Regions from separate parts of the Streptomyces xingningensis genome, predicted to be linked through region 2. Evidence: riboswitches for the same ligand, from Rfam matches in the RefSeq annotation. Region 2 holds a riboswitch; the other holds the start of a gene.
What was found. A riboswitch is a leader RNA that binds a small molecule or an ion and turns the genes downstream of it on or off. The one in region 2 is predicted to bind glycine.
Positions count from the first base shown of each region.

Region 1 (3,396 bases), on a different contig from region 2:
GTCGGTGGGGCTCGCCGGATCCAAGATGCTCGCGAAGATCGCTTCGGAGCAGGCCAAGCCCGATGGACTCATGGTCATCGAGCCCGGCACCGAGCTGGAGTTGCTGGGCCCGATGTCGGTGCGAGCGATCCCGGGTGTCGGCCCGGCCACCGCCGAGGCCCTGCGCAGGGCCGGTATCCACACCGTGGCCGAGACGGCCGAGGCCGGCGAGGCGGAGCTGGTCCGGCTGCTCGGCAGGGCACATGGCGCGGGGCTGTACGCCCTGGCCACCGGTCATGACGAGCGCCCCGTGGTGGCGGAGCGGGATGCCAAGTCCGTCTCGGTCGAGGACACCTTCGCCGAGGACCTGACCGATCGCACCCGGGTGCAGTTCGAGATCGCACGTCTCGCGGACCGCTGTGTCCAGCGGCTCAGGGCCGCCGGCCGGTCCGGCCGCACGGTCGTCATCAAGGTGCGGAGCTATGACTTCTCCACGCTGACCCGCTCGGAGACGCTGCGCGGCCCGACCGACGACCCCGCCGTGGTGCGGGAGGCCGCCGCCCGGCTGATCGACTCGGTGGACACCACGGCCGGAGTGCGATTGCTGGGAGTCGGCGTCAGTGGGCTCGCCGACTACACCCAGGAGGACCTCTTCGCCCAGGCGGCCGGCGACGCTGCCGAGGCAGGCCCACCGGAGGCCGTGGACGTCCGGGCGGAAGAGGAGGCCGGCGCCGCGCCGCGGCCCCGCCAGTGGCTGCCCGGGCTGGATGCGCGGCATGCCGAGTACGGGGCCGGATGGGTGCAGGGAAGCGGGGTCGGCAAGGTCACCGTGCGGTTTGAAGTGCCCTGGTCCGGCCCGGGGCGGGTGCGTACGTTCGCGGTCGACGACCCGGCGCTCGAGCCCGCGGACCCACTGCCGCTGATACGGCCCGCGGAGGCTCAGCCGCCCGGGCCGCCGCCCTCACCGGACAGCGATGAGGCCGACTGCGGGGCGCCCCACGACGGGAGGTCCAGCCGGTAGTGATGGTAGAGCTGCAACTCCTGCTCGGCGGAGAGATGTCGGCCGACCCCGAAGCCGGGGGCCTCCTTGATCAGCGCCCGCTCATAGGGGATGCGCAGTGTGCCGTCGACGATCTCGCTCGGCTCCAGCGGCACAAAGGCGTCCCGGCCGAACAGGCCGGTGCGTACGGCCGCCCACTCCGGTTCTCCGGTCGCATCGTCCAGATACACCTCGTCCACCGTGCCGATCTTCGCGCCGTCACGGTCGTATGCCTTGCGGCCGATCAGGCCGCGGGGGTCGATATCGGTCTGCACCTGTCCTCCCATGGGTCGCACCTGCCCCTTGGGTTATCTCGAGGGCTCGCCCGGAAGCTTCCGGACACCCCCGAAAACCACGAAAAGCCACAAAACAAGAAGTGGCCACTCGGGAAAGCCACTCGGAGCCCCGCTGGTAGGCTGGCGATTGGCCGCAGACCCCGTGCGGGAGAGTCCTCCAAAGGGCCCTGATGGGCATCGACGGAGGCGCCGAAGGAGCAAATCCTCCCCGGAATCTCTCAGGCACCCGTACCGCACGGACGAGGTCACTCTGGAAAGCAGGGCGGGCCTCGGTCGGGCACCATGCCGAGCCCCTCCTCACCGACGGTGAAAGCCGGGTTTCCGCGGCCCGGTGAAGCTCTCAGGTCGAGATGACAGAGGGGGAGGCCGTCCGGGTACCCGCGCCGTGGTACCCCTCGCAGGTCGCAATGACCAGGAGGCCTCCGCAGATGACCGCCCACCGCATCGCCCTTTCCGACCTGGAGCGCGGCATTCCGTTCGCCGACCGCCACATAGGCCCCGACGGCGAAGCCCAGGCCAAGATGCTCGCCCAGGTCGGCTTCGGCTCGCTCGACGAGCTCACCGCCGCCGCCGTGCCGGACGTGATCAAGAGCACCGAGGCGCTCCGGCTGCCCGCTCCCCGTACCGAGGCCGAGGTCCTCGCCGAGCTGCGCACGCTCGCGGACCGCAACCAGGTGCTCGTCCCGATGATCGGGCTCGGCTATCACGGCACGTTCACCCCGCCGGTGATCCTGCGCAATGTCATGGAGAATCCGGCCTGGTACACGGCCTACACGCCCTACCAGCCGGAGATCTCCCAAGGGCGTCTCGAGGCGCTCCTCAACTTCCAGACCGTCGTCGCCGACCTGACCGGACTGCCCACCTCCGGCGCCTCCCTGCTTGACGAGGGCACCGCGGCCGCCGAGGCGATGGCGCTCTCCCGCCGGGTCGGCAAGGTCAAGAACGGCGTCTTCCTCATCGACGCCGACACCCTGCCGCAGACCATCGCCGTCATCCGGACCCGGGCCGAACCCACCGGTGTCGAGGTCGTCGTCGCCGACCTCTCGGCGGGCATCCCCGACGAGATCGCCGAGCGCGGCGTCTTCGGCGTGCTGCTCCAGTACCCCGGCGCCTCCGGCGCCGTCAGGGAGCTCCGCCCGGTCATCGAGCGCGCCCATGAGCTGGGCGCGGTCGTCACCGTCGCCGCCGACCTGCTCGCGCTCACCCTGCTCACCCCGCCCGGCGAACTGGGCGCCGACATCGCCGTCGGCACCAGCCAGCGCTTCGGCGTCCCGATGGGATTCGGCGGCCCGCACGCCGGATTCATGGCCGTACGCGAGCAGTTCGCCCGCAGCCTCCCCGGCAGACTCGTCGGAGTCTCGGTCGACGCGGACGGCAACAAGGCATACCGCCTGGCGCTGCAGACCCGCGAGCAGCACATCCGCCGCGAGAAGGCCACCAGCAACATCTGCACCGCCCAGGTGCTGCTCGCCGTCATGGCCGGGATGTACGCGGTCCACCACGGGCCGGACGGCCTCGCCACCATCGCCCGCCGCGCCCACCGCTTTGCCACCCTGCTTGCCGAGGGGCTGCGCGCCGGCGGCGTCGAGGTCGTGCACGGCTCCTACTTCGACACCCTCACCACCCGGGTGCCCGGCCGGGCGGCCGAGGTGGTGGCGGCGGCCCGCGAACGGGGCGTCAATCTGCGCCTGGTGGACGCCGACCGGGTCGGCATCGCCTGTGACGAGACCACCACCCGGGCCCATCTCGCCTCCGTATGGGCCGCGTTCGGCGTGACGGCCGATGTGGCGGCGCTCGACGCGACGGTCGCCGAGGCACTTCCCGAGAGTCTGCTGCGCCGCTCCGACTACCTCGCCCATCCGGTCTTCCACCAGCACCGTTCCGAGACCGCGATGCTGCGTTATCTGCGCCGGCTCGCCGACCGCGACTATGCGCTGGACCGGGGCATGATCCCGCTCGGCTCCTGCACCATGAAGCTCAATGCCACGACCGAGATGGAGCCGGTCACCTGGCCGGAGTTCGGCGCGCTGCACCCCTTCGCCCCGGTCGAGCAGGCCGCGGGTTACCTCACGCTCATCGGTG
Region 1 covers NZ_JBDJPF010000023.1:77,560-80,955, reverse strand. The annotation lists gene ABCR83_RS14665 (DNA polymerase IV) at 1-1,000, shown strand, start outside; gene ABCR83_RS14660 (PRC-barrel domain-containing protein) at 919-1,293, opposite strand; glycine riboswitch at 1,450-1,558, shown strand; gene gcvP (aminomethyl-transferring glycine dehydrogenase) at 1,743-3,396, shown strand, end outside.
Region 1: linked by a shared signal. The riboswitch ahead of gcvP (aminomethyl-transferring glycine dehydrogenase) and the one ahead of gcvT (glycine cleavage system aminomethyltransferase GcvT) in region 2 are both predicted to bind glycine.

Region 2 (3,396 bases):
GACCCGAGCGCGCGGCCGAGGGCGGCCAGGGCGGCGGCGCGGCTCTCGTCGTCGGGGAGGTCGAGTTCGACGCCGACGAACAGGGCCGGCGCTCCGCCCTCGACGGAGGCCAGCGCCCGGCGCGCGGTGCGGACCGGCGGGACGGAGCCGAACTCGAGCCCGGCGGCGGCGAGGAAGGCGGTGGGCTCGTCCTGCCAGTCGGGCTGGTGGAGGCGTACCCGGCCGCCGGTGGGCTCCCCCTCGAGGCGGGTGCGGCCGGTCCGGCACAGCTCGGCCACGGCGGCGGGCGGCAGCGGCACCGCGACGGTGCCCTCGGGGTTGACCACGATGCCCACCTGCGGCGGCAGTCCGCGGGCGAACTCGACGGCGGGTGCCACGGTGCGGGGCATCCGGTCCCCGGCGACATGCCGGAACTGCTCCTCGGAGCTGAAGACGGGCACATAGGCCGCGCCGCCGATTTCCAGCGTGGGCAGGTCCAGGTCGGGGTCGGCGGGCCCGCCGCCGTTCGGCAGCGGGATCCACAGCGCGCTGCGGCCGAGCGCCTCGACGATGCGCGGGCCCGCGTCGGGCACGCCCAGCGAGGCGGCGAGGACCTCTTCGAGGGCATTGGCGGGCCATCTGGGGGCTCCGCCCCGGTACTGCTCGGGGATGCTCATCTGTTCCAACCGCCGTCTCGTCACAACCGCACCCGCACCTTAACGGCTGGGCCCGGCCGGGCCGCTGGGCGGGTCGCCGGGCTCCGCGCGGCCGCGGCCTGACGCGGGGTCGGCAGCGCGCGCTCCGGTGCCGCCGAAGCCGACCGTCCGCAGGGCGTCCGCCCCCGCCCGGTCCAGCAGGACCGCCGAGGCCGTGCCCGGCGGCGGCCTGCCGCCGGACACCTGGGCGACCAGGCGCGTCACCGCGCGCCGGTGACGCGCGAACGCGTACGCCGACACCGTCCTCCCCCGCGCCGCCTGCCCGGCCAGCGCGGTCTCCGGCTCCACCACCAGCAACAGCAGATGCATGGCCGTGTCCCGCCGCCGCGCCTCCCGCGCGAGCATCCGCCGCACCAGGCTGAACCGCCCGCTGTCGTGCACCACCGCGCTGGTGCCCGAGCGCAGCACCCGCCGCAGGACCAGGTAGTGCGCCAGCCGCACCAGTGGACGGTAGAGGCCGTACGGCAGCGGCAGCCACGGCGGGATCAGGCGCTCCAGCCGCCTCCGGGTGTCCTGCGAGTCCACGCCATGGACGGACCCGGACACCACCCGCCGCATCAGTGTCGTCTTGCCGCTGCCCGGCAGCCCGGAGACCACCAGCAGATCACCGGGCGCATACCGCAGCTCCCCGGGGAGCCGGGCCGCACCGCGCAGGTCCATTACCTCCGGCCCACGCATCGAGATCACCTCTCTCCACCGCCCGGTCCAGAACGTTCCCCCGGAAAGGCAAAGCGAAGGCGAAAGAAATTGATGGCCCTCGGGCGGTCCGTCGCACGCCCGTACGTGCAATGATGTGCGCGCCGAATGGCGCCAACTGCATACCGGCCGCTCGAATCCGCGCGGGAGAGTCCCGGCCGCACGCTGTGCGCCGGGCGCCGAAGGAGCAAGTTCCTCCCTTGAATCTCTCAGGCCCCGCACCGCGTGGATGAGGCAGATCTGAAAAGCGGGCCGCCATGCGCGGTCCCACCCAAGGTGCAAGCCGGAGCCCGCACCGGGCTTTCGGTGAACCTCTCAGGTTCCGATGACAGATGGGGAGGCCGATCTTCGCGACGTCTGCCCGGGAGCCCATCCATGACCGCTGTCCCCCGCCGCACTGCCCTTGATTCGCTGCACCGCGCGCTGGGCGCCACCATGACCGACTTCGCGGGCTGGGACATGCCCCTGCGCTATGGCAGCGAGCGTGACGAGCATCTCGCCGTCCGCGAGCGCGCCGGGCTCTTCGACCTCTCGCACATGGGCGAGATCACCCTCACCGGCCCCCAGGCCGGGCAGGCCCTGGACCACGCGCTGGTCGGCAACCTCTCCGCGCTGGCGGTCGGCCGCGCCCGCTACACCATGATCTGCGACGCCGAGGGCGGCATTCTGGACGACCTGATCGTCTACCGCCTGGGCGAAGCGGAGTACCTGGTGGTGGCCAACGCCTCCAACGCCCAGGTGGTGCTGGACGCGCTCACCGAACGGGCCACGGGCTTCGACACCGAGGTGCGCGACGACCGCGACGGCTACGCCCTCATCGCGGTCCAGGGCCCCGCCGCCCCCGGCATCCTGGCCTCCGTCACCGACGCCGACCTGGACGGCCTGAAGTACTACGCGGGCCTGCCCGGCACGGTCGCGGGCGTGCCCGCGCTCATCGCCCGTACCGGCTACACCGGCGAGGACGGCTTCGAGCTGTTTGTCGCACCCGGCGACGCCGAGAAGCTGTGGCAGGCACTGACCGAGGCGGGGGCCGAAGCGGGCCTGGTGCCCTGCGGACTCTCCTGCCGGGACACCCTGCGCCTGGAGGCGGGCATGCCGCTGTACGGACACGAGCTGACCACGGCGACCACGCCGTTCGACGCGGGGCTCGGCCGGGTCGTGAAGTTCGACAAGCCCGGCGACTTCGTCGGCCGCGCGGCGCTCGAGGCCGCGGCCGAGCGCGCCGAGACCGCCCCACCCCGCAAGCTGGTCGGCCTGATCGCCACCGGCCGCCGGGTGCCGCGCGCCGGGTATCCGGTGGTCGCGGGCGGCGAGATCATCGGCGAGGTCACCTCGGGCGCCCCCTCCCCCACGCTGGGCAAGCCGATCGCGATCGCCTATGTGGACGCGTCCCACGCCGCGCCCGGCACGGCGGGCGTGGCCGTGGACATCCGCGGCAGCCACGAGCCGTACGAGGTGGTGGCCCTGCCCTTCTACCGGCGGGCCCGCTGAACCCCACTCATCTCACTCCGCAAGACCCCTTGCACAAGCATCCCGGTACGTACAGGAGAATCGACCCATGAGCAACCCCCAGCAGCTGCGCTACACCAAGGAGCACGAGTGGCTGTCGGCCGCCGACGAGAACGGCATCTCGACGGTCGGCATCACCGAGTTCGCGGCCAACGCGCTCGGTGACGTCGTCTACGCCCAGCTCCCCGAGGTGGGCAGCACGGTCTCCGCGGGCGAGACCTGTGGCGAGCTGGAGTCGACCAAGTCGGTCAGCGACCTGTACGCCCCGGTCACGGGTGAGGTCACCGCGGCCAATCAGGACGTCGTGGACGACCCCGCGCTGGTGAACTCCGCCCCCTTCGAGGGCGGCTGGCTGTTCAAGGTGAAGATCACGGACGAGCCGGCGGACCTGCTGTCCGCCGACGAGTACACGGACTTCGCCGGCTGACCCTGCCTCCCTCCTCCCCGTCCAGGAAGAACTCATGTCGCTTCTCAACAGCTCCCTCCATGAGCTCGA
Region 2 covers NZ_JBDJPF010000070.1:22,696-26,091, reverse strand. The annotation lists gene ABCR83_RS27880 (enhanced serine sensitivity protein SseB) at 1-656, opposite strand, end outside; gene ABCR83_RS27875 (AAA family ATPase) at 696-1,373, opposite strand; glycine riboswitch at 1,526-1,625, shown strand; gene gcvT (glycine cleavage system aminomethyltransferase GcvT) at 1,767-2,882, shown strand; gene gcvH (glycine cleavage system protein GcvH) at 2,950-3,327, shown strand; gene glyA (serine hydroxymethyltransferase) at 3,362-3,396, shown strand, end outside.